2 regions of the Rhodococcus sp. NPDC059179 genome follow, and region 2 is predicted to be linked to the other one. Evidence: riboswitches for the same ligand, from Rfam matches in the RefSeq annotation. Region 2 holds a riboswitch; the other holds the start of a gene.

Region 1 (3,395 bases), on a different contig from region 2:
GTCGACCCGGATGGCCAGCGCCACCATCTCCTTCATCCTGGCGCGTGTCTCGGATCCGGTGAAGTAGCTGCGCACCCGGCGCTGCAGGTTGACCGCGGTGCCCACATACAGCACCTCGTCCGAGGGTCCGCGGAACAGGTACACGCCAGGGGTGCGGGGGAGATGGGCGGCGAGCCCACGCTTGCCGCGCTGGGCCGCGGAGACGTTGGGCAGGTAGTCGACCAGCTCCGCAAAGCTGTGCACGCCCAGGTTTCCGACCCGCTCGATGAGCCCGTGCAGCACATCGACTGTCGCCCGGGCGTCGTCGAGGGCCCGGTGGGTCGGCCTGGTGCCGACGTCGAACAGTGTGGCGAGGGCTGAGAGCTTGACCGATGGCGCCTCGTCCCTGCTGAGCACCCGGCGGGCCAACTTGACGGTGCACAACACCTGAAACGGCGGCCAGGGCAGCTCACAGCGGGCCGTGGCGGCCTTGAGGAATCCGATGTCGAACGGTGCATTGTGGGCGACCAGGACGGCGCCCCGCGCGAACTCCAGGAAGCTCGGGAGCACCCTCTCGATCCGCGGCGCCCCGATCAGCATGGCGGAGGTGATCCCGGTGAGCTCGACGATGTACGGGGGCATCGAACGTCCCGGATCGACCAGCGTGGACAGTTCACCGATCACCTGACCACCGCGGATCTTGACCGCGCCGATCTCGGTGATCGCATCCTCGCCTGGCGCACTGCCCGTGGTCTCCAGGTCGACCACGACGAAGGTGGTGTCCCGCAACGGGGTGTCGAGTTCATCGAAGCTCAGCTGGGCGTGGGGCGGACTCGGCGGGCTCACACGGCTGAGGCTAGGGGCGGACACCGACATATTCGGGGCCGTGACGATGCGGCCTAGCAGACCAGATCGAGGGGGCCGCTCTGCGTGAACGACACGTGCACGTGGTCGTAGTGGTTGGCGGTCGGGCTGCCCCGGTCCTCCATGTACGACCAGCCGCTGCCGGCGTTGTACTGCTGTTGCCAGATCACGTAGCTGATACCGAACTTGCTCTGGTTGTTCAGCGCAAAGTCGGCCAGTTCGGTTCCGAGTCCGACATCGTCGACCATGAAGTCGAGTGCCAAGCCGCTTGTGTGGTCGTCATTGCCGCCCCGACCGGACGCGCCGCCGACGTCGCTGATGCCGAACAAGCCCTTCATCAAGTGTCCGGCCTGCGCGACGTGCGGCTGCGCACCCTTCAGCACCGTCGAGCACAGCTCACGGGCCAACTCCTCGATCGGAGGCGGCGATGGGGGAGGCGGGGGTAGGGGTGCTGGCGGCGGCGGGACAACCGAGGTGGTCGTCGGCGCGGTGGTGGTCGACGAAGCCTCGGAAGTCAACGACGAGGACGCGGCGGAACTCTCCGGCTGCAGCTGCTCCTCCGGCTCCCCAAGCACAACCCAGACTCCGCCGATGACAGCGAGCACGGCCGCCAAAGTGGCCGTGGCCTGGAGTTTCCAGGGCGCGGACTTCCTGCGATGTTGACCAGGCACTGCTCGATCACCCTCTGCTCGTGAGTAAGGATCACCGATACATTACGAAAAGGTCGCGAAAATGTCACGACGGGACGTTGCGATACGCCGCACGAGCGCGAGGGGCCCGGTTTGCCCGCTGCGGGACTCCCGGCCAAGGGCTGCCGAAACGCCTGGAAGCCACCGCGCGGAGACGAGGATCACAGTGGTTGTCGAAAGCAACGACTTCGAGGTTTGGAATGCCGCGTGCCGCGGCTGTGTGTGAGGGCGTTGTTCGGGCCGCGGGGTGCCCGGCACGGAGCGGCGGCGGCGGTGTCGACGACATCGGCCGCCGTTGGTATTGAGCAGGACGAACGGGTTGCGATGGAGGTGCCCGCCATCGTCGAGGCTTCGGTTGGTGTGGGCCGCGGAGGCAATGCAGACCGGTCGGTCGTTATCTGCTCGTGATCCGGGAGCGGCCTAGCGGCGTCTCGTGGGCGAAATGTCCGAATTCGCGCCCTGGTCGGGCGTGTTGGGTCGACATGCGCTGGACGCTTTCGTAATCTTCCTGAGACCTAGCGGAGTCTTGCCACACCATCCGGTGCGGCATCGCCAGGTACCGCCTAATCGATCACTCGAGAGAGCGATCGTGCCGGGAACCCAAGTTTTTCTGGGGTGAATCCCGTCGGAGCGCGACACGCGTGCCGCCGGGTAGGGCTGATCTTCCCAGCCCGAACCCGTCAGCTAACTCGGTCGGCGGATGAACGGAAGAAACGGAGTAACCCTTCTCGTGGCTTCATCCAATACTCAGCGTTCGGTGCGTCGAATCGCGGTCGCCAGCGCGCTGACCCTCGGCGCCCTCGCCGTTTCCGCCGGTCCCGCGCTCGCAGAGCCCGTCACCATCTCCGGCATCGGAACCTTCGACATCCCGGGTGTGCCTGCCCAGACCATCGAGCTGCCCGGCCTCCCGGTCGTGCCAGGCGCCCCCGCCGCCCCGGCCCCCGCGCCGCTGGTCTCCGCAGGCGACAAGGCCGTCGAGGCCGCCGCGAGCAAGATCGGGTCGCCCTACGTGTACGGCGCTGCCGGCCCGAGCTCCTTCGACTGCTCCGGCCTCGTGCAGTGGGCGTTCAAGCAGGCGGGCATCAACCTGCCGCGCACCAGCTACGACCAGGCTGCCGCCGGCACCCCGGTCTCCACCTCCGCGCTCAAGCCGGGCGACGTGGTCTCCTTCTACGGCGGCTCGCACTCGGGCATCTACGCGGGCAACGGCGAGGTCATCCACGCCGCGACCTCGGGCACCCCGGTCAAGCGGGCGCCCATCTCCTCCATGCCGATGGACGGCGCGCGCCGCTACTGAGCGCAGCGCAACGAGCTCCTCGTGGTGGGCCCGAATCCGCTCTTGCGGATTCGGGCCCACCACGTTTCGTTTGGGCGGAAATGTGCCTGCCTACGGGTGGACACCGCCGTATGCCATTCCGTAACCTGTCTGAGACCTTCCGAAATCTTGATCCGGCCCCATGAGTTCGCCGGGTAGTGGAAGAAATGGAGTACCAGCTTTCGTGGCGTCACAGAGACTGAAGCGATCCACCGGCGCAGTGCTGGCAACGGGCCTGCTGGCCCTCGCCGCCGTCGCGGTCCCCGCGGGCACCGCGAGCGCGGACCCCGCGCTGGACAATCCGACAGCCGCGCTCGAGAAGCTCTCCGAACTCTCCCGCACGTCCGAGCAGACCAGCGAGGCGTTGCACAACGCGCAGATCGACCTCGAGTCCAAGACCGCGGTCCAGCGCGACGCCGAGGCCAGGCACGCGGCCGACCAGAACCTGCTGGCCGAGGCGAGGGCCAGGATCGCGCAGTTCCAGCCGGCGATCGACAAGTTGACGACGGCCAGCTACCAGGGCGCCCGCGTCAATCGACTGTTCGCCG
Region 2 (3,395 bases):
CGGCCCCGACGACAGCGAGCTACCCGGCGTGACGCCGCAGCCCCGTGCCACCCCGGCCGCGGGGCGCGCACTCCCCTCCCACCCACTGTTCGTCGGCTCGCTCGCCGCCCTGGCCATCGCCGTGATCGCCGCGCACGACCGGGTGGTCCCGATGGGATACCCGCTGTGGGGCCTGTTCCAGAACGGCCTCGACCTGCTGGTGTACCGCAGCGGCGGCGCCACCGTGCTGCTGCCCGTCGGGCTCTACGACCACGCGCTGCACGGCGGCATGTGGTTCACCTACCCGCCGTTCTCGGCCGTGGTGTTCGCCCCGCTCAATGCCGTCTCCGCCGATCTGACCACCGTCCTCGGTTACCTGGCGAACTTCGGGATCCTCTACCTCGTGGTCCTGCTGTGCTGGCGGCAACTCGGGTATCGGACAGACCGACGGCTGTACGTGGTCACCGGGCTGCTGACGGTGATCTTCACCTGGCTCGAGCCGGTCCGCACCACCATCTGGCTGGGGCAGGTCAATCTGCTGCTGATGCTGCTGATCGTCTGGGACCTGGGTCGCCCCGAGGGCAGCAGGCTGCGCGGCATCGGTGTCGGGATCGCGACCGGGATCAAGCTGACGCCCGGGCTGTTCATCGTCGAACTGCTCGTCACCCGGCAGTGGCGCGCGGCGGTGACCGCGATCGCAGGCTTCCTCGCGACCGTCGTCGTCGGATTCGTGGTGATCTTCTCCGACTCCTGGTCCTACTGGACCGCCGTCATCCTGCACTCGACGCGAATCGGCGAGACCGCGTGGCCCGCCAACCAGTCCGCCTCCGGGGTGCTGGCGCGCTGGCTGGACGTCGCGGAGCCACCGCTGATGCTGTGGCTGCTCTGCGCGGCCGGGCTGACCGCGCTCGGGCTCGGCGCCTCCTGGCTGGCCCACCGGCGGGGTCAGGCACTGCTGGCCACCACCCTGTGCGGACTGACCGCGGCGACGGTCTCGCCCTTCTCCTGGGGTCACCACTGGGTGTGGTTCGTGCCGCTGCTGATTCTGGCGATGCACCGGGCGCTGAACGCCGGGCGCGCGACCGCGTGGCTACTACCCGTGGCGATCGCGCTGCCGCTGCTCTGCTGGAGCCACGAGTTCCCCGGTGGCGTGCAGGCGATCGGGCTGTTCATGGTCCCCACCTCAGACCTCCTGGCACCCTTCTTCGCCGCGGTGTACCCGCTGATGTTCGTCGTGATCGCCGTCGTCACGTTGGTGGCGCTGCGCCCGCGCCGCCCCCGACCGGAACCCGAGGTCGGCACCGATCGAAACTGTGATCTACCTCACATCACGGTAACGTAACAGGACGGTCTCGGGCAACGACAACCCATTCTGACCTGCAAATATGCTTGAAATTTCGAGCGAAACGCCGAGGGACTCGAAATTCAGGTAACAGATGACTACACGCCATCGGCCACGTACGGTCATCAGCGGCCGGAGAAGTCCGGCCAGATCCGATCCGCCGCGCCAAACCTCGTCCCGCGGAACCGGATTCCCACGAGTTACCCAGGGACGAGGACGGGGGACCCACGTCCCCAGTGGACACCGAGGAAAGCGCCAGCGCATTCCTCTTGGGGTGAAGCCAGACCCGCACCATCCAGGAGCGGCGAGGCCGGGCGACCTCTCAGCCCGAACCCGACAGCTGACCTCGCAGGCGCGTGAGGAGAGGAAAACCCGCATGAGCACTGGACGCCATCGCAAGCCCACGAACACCCGCCGCAACGCAGCCAAGGTCGTCGTGACCGGCGCAGTGTTGGGCGCAGCCGGCGCGGCCTTCGCGGCCCCGGCCAACGCAGCCCCCGATTCCGACTGGGACCGCCTCGCGCAGTGCGAAGCAGGCGGCAACTGGGGCATCAACACCGGCAACGGCTACCACGGCGGACTGCAGTTCTCCCCCAGCACCTGGACCGCCCACGGCGGCGGGCAGTACGCCGCCACCGCCAACCAGGCCAGCCGCGCGCAGCAGATCGCGGTCGCCGAGAAGGTGCTCGCGTCGCAGGGCTGGGGCGCCTGGCCGTCCTGCTCCTCGAGCCTCGGCCTGACCAGCGGCTCGACCCCGCGCTCCGCGCCCGCCGCCGAGGCGCCCGCGCCTGCACCCGCGGCCGAGCTGCCCTCCCTGACCAGCCTCCCGACCACCGACGGCGCGGCCGACGTGCTCGACAGCCTCGACAGCGCCCTCGCGGCGGTCCAGGCCAAGGGCATCGCTCTCGACCCGCAGATCGAGGCGCTCTACGAGCAGGCCAAGCTGAACCCGCAGGTCATCGATTTCCTGAAGGCGAACTCGGGTCTGCTGCCCCGCTAGGGCACTCCCCATCGCCAAGGTTCCCCGTTCACGTGAAAGGCCCCGCACCTTCGAGGTGCGGGGCCTTTCACGTTCGGTATCCGAGGTCAGCGATTGATGACCGTGTGCGGATGGGTGTAGGGCAGTTCCGATGCGGGCAACGGAAACTCGGTGTCCTCCCCGAAGGGGGACAGTCCACCGGAGCGACTCGACGAGAGCTCCGTGACGGCATGGTCGCCGTCCTGGAGCTCCGGTGCCGGCCAGCCTGGATCTACGTATCGCTTGCTCGAATTGTTAGCCACGAACCCATTTTGGCAGGAGCCGGCGCCGTGGTACACCCCAGGTATCTAATCTGATAGTTGTTAACGCTTCTCCTGCCCTGTTGGTAGGAGATTTCAAGCTCAGACCGCACACACAACCGACCCGGAGGAGGGCCGCACATGTCTCACGTCGTCAACACTTGTGTGGCCGCGTTCTGCCACAGCCAGAATCACTCTGGCAGCGTTCCGGTCCCTGCCGTCGGTGTGACCGCAGGCATGGCACCGGAAGGTTCGTTGTGCGAGTCCGAGTCGCTGCTTGGCTCTCGCGAAGCAACTCGAACACGTCATGCTCGTGTAGGCGGGCTGCACCAACACCACCTTTCGGCCAGCCCGCGTGCCGCGCTCGATCAGCTCCCGCTTCGCCCCGCCGATAGCCGCGTCCGCAGCTTTGCGGGCCATCGTGGACTTCGCCAAGAACTTCGGAGTGAAGTCCTCCACCGCTATCAGGTCATGGTTGGCGACAACACGTTTCGCCCACACTCGGCTGTCGTGTTGGGTTTGGCGGGCGGCTTTCTTGTGCAGCTTCGCCGCTTCGCGGGCGGCCCGCTGGTATCCACCCGACCGTGGTCCGCGTTTCCCGCTGCGGCGGCGGGCCATCTTTCGTTGCGCCTTGGCCAGCTCCGCTGCGCAACGCTTCCGATGCCCGAGATACGGCAGGTCGAAGACCTGATCTGTGGTCGTGGCCGTCGTGCTCACACCCCAGTCGACACCGATCCCACCCGCGGCCTCCGGTGCCGGTGCGATCGCGCGGCGGACGACGAACGACGCGTACCAA

What was found. A riboswitch is a leader RNA that binds a small molecule or an ion and turns the genes downstream of it on or off. The one in region 2 is predicted to bind cyclic di-AMP.
Region 1: linked by a shared signal. The riboswitch ahead of ACFXMV_RS10865 (NlpC/P60 family protein) and the one ahead of ACFXMV_RS19275 (transglycosylase family protein) in region 2 are both predicted to bind cyclic di-AMP.

What each region holds. Positions count from the first base shown of each region.
Region 1 is NZ_JBHZBV010000004.1:85,772-89,166, reverse strand. It holds gene ACFXMV_RS10875 (DEDD exonuclease domain-containing protein) at 1-855, opposite strand, end outside; gene ACFXMV_RS10870 (hypothetical protein) at 879-1,448, opposite strand; cyclic di-AMP (ydaO/yuaA leader) riboswitch at 2,083-2,247, shown strand; gene ACFXMV_RS10865 (NlpC/P60 family protein) at 2,263-2,829, shown strand; gene ACFXMV_RS10860 (NlpC/P60 family protein) at 3,032-3,395, shown strand, end outside.
Region 2 is NZ_JBHZBV010000012.1:37,672-41,066, forward strand. It holds gene ACFXMV_RS19265 (YccF domain-containing protein) at 1-32, shown strand, start outside; gene ACFXMV_RS19270 (glycosyltransferase 87 family protein) at 29-1,321, shown strand; cyclic di-AMP (ydaO/yuaA leader) riboswitch at 1,510-1,692, shown strand; gene ACFXMV_RS19275 (transglycosylase family protein) at 1,698-2,321, shown strand; gene ACFXMV_RS19280 (hypothetical protein) at 2,408-2,602, opposite strand; gene ACFXMV_RS19285 (RNA-guided endonuclease InsQ/TnpB family protein) at 2,702-3,395, opposite strand, start outside.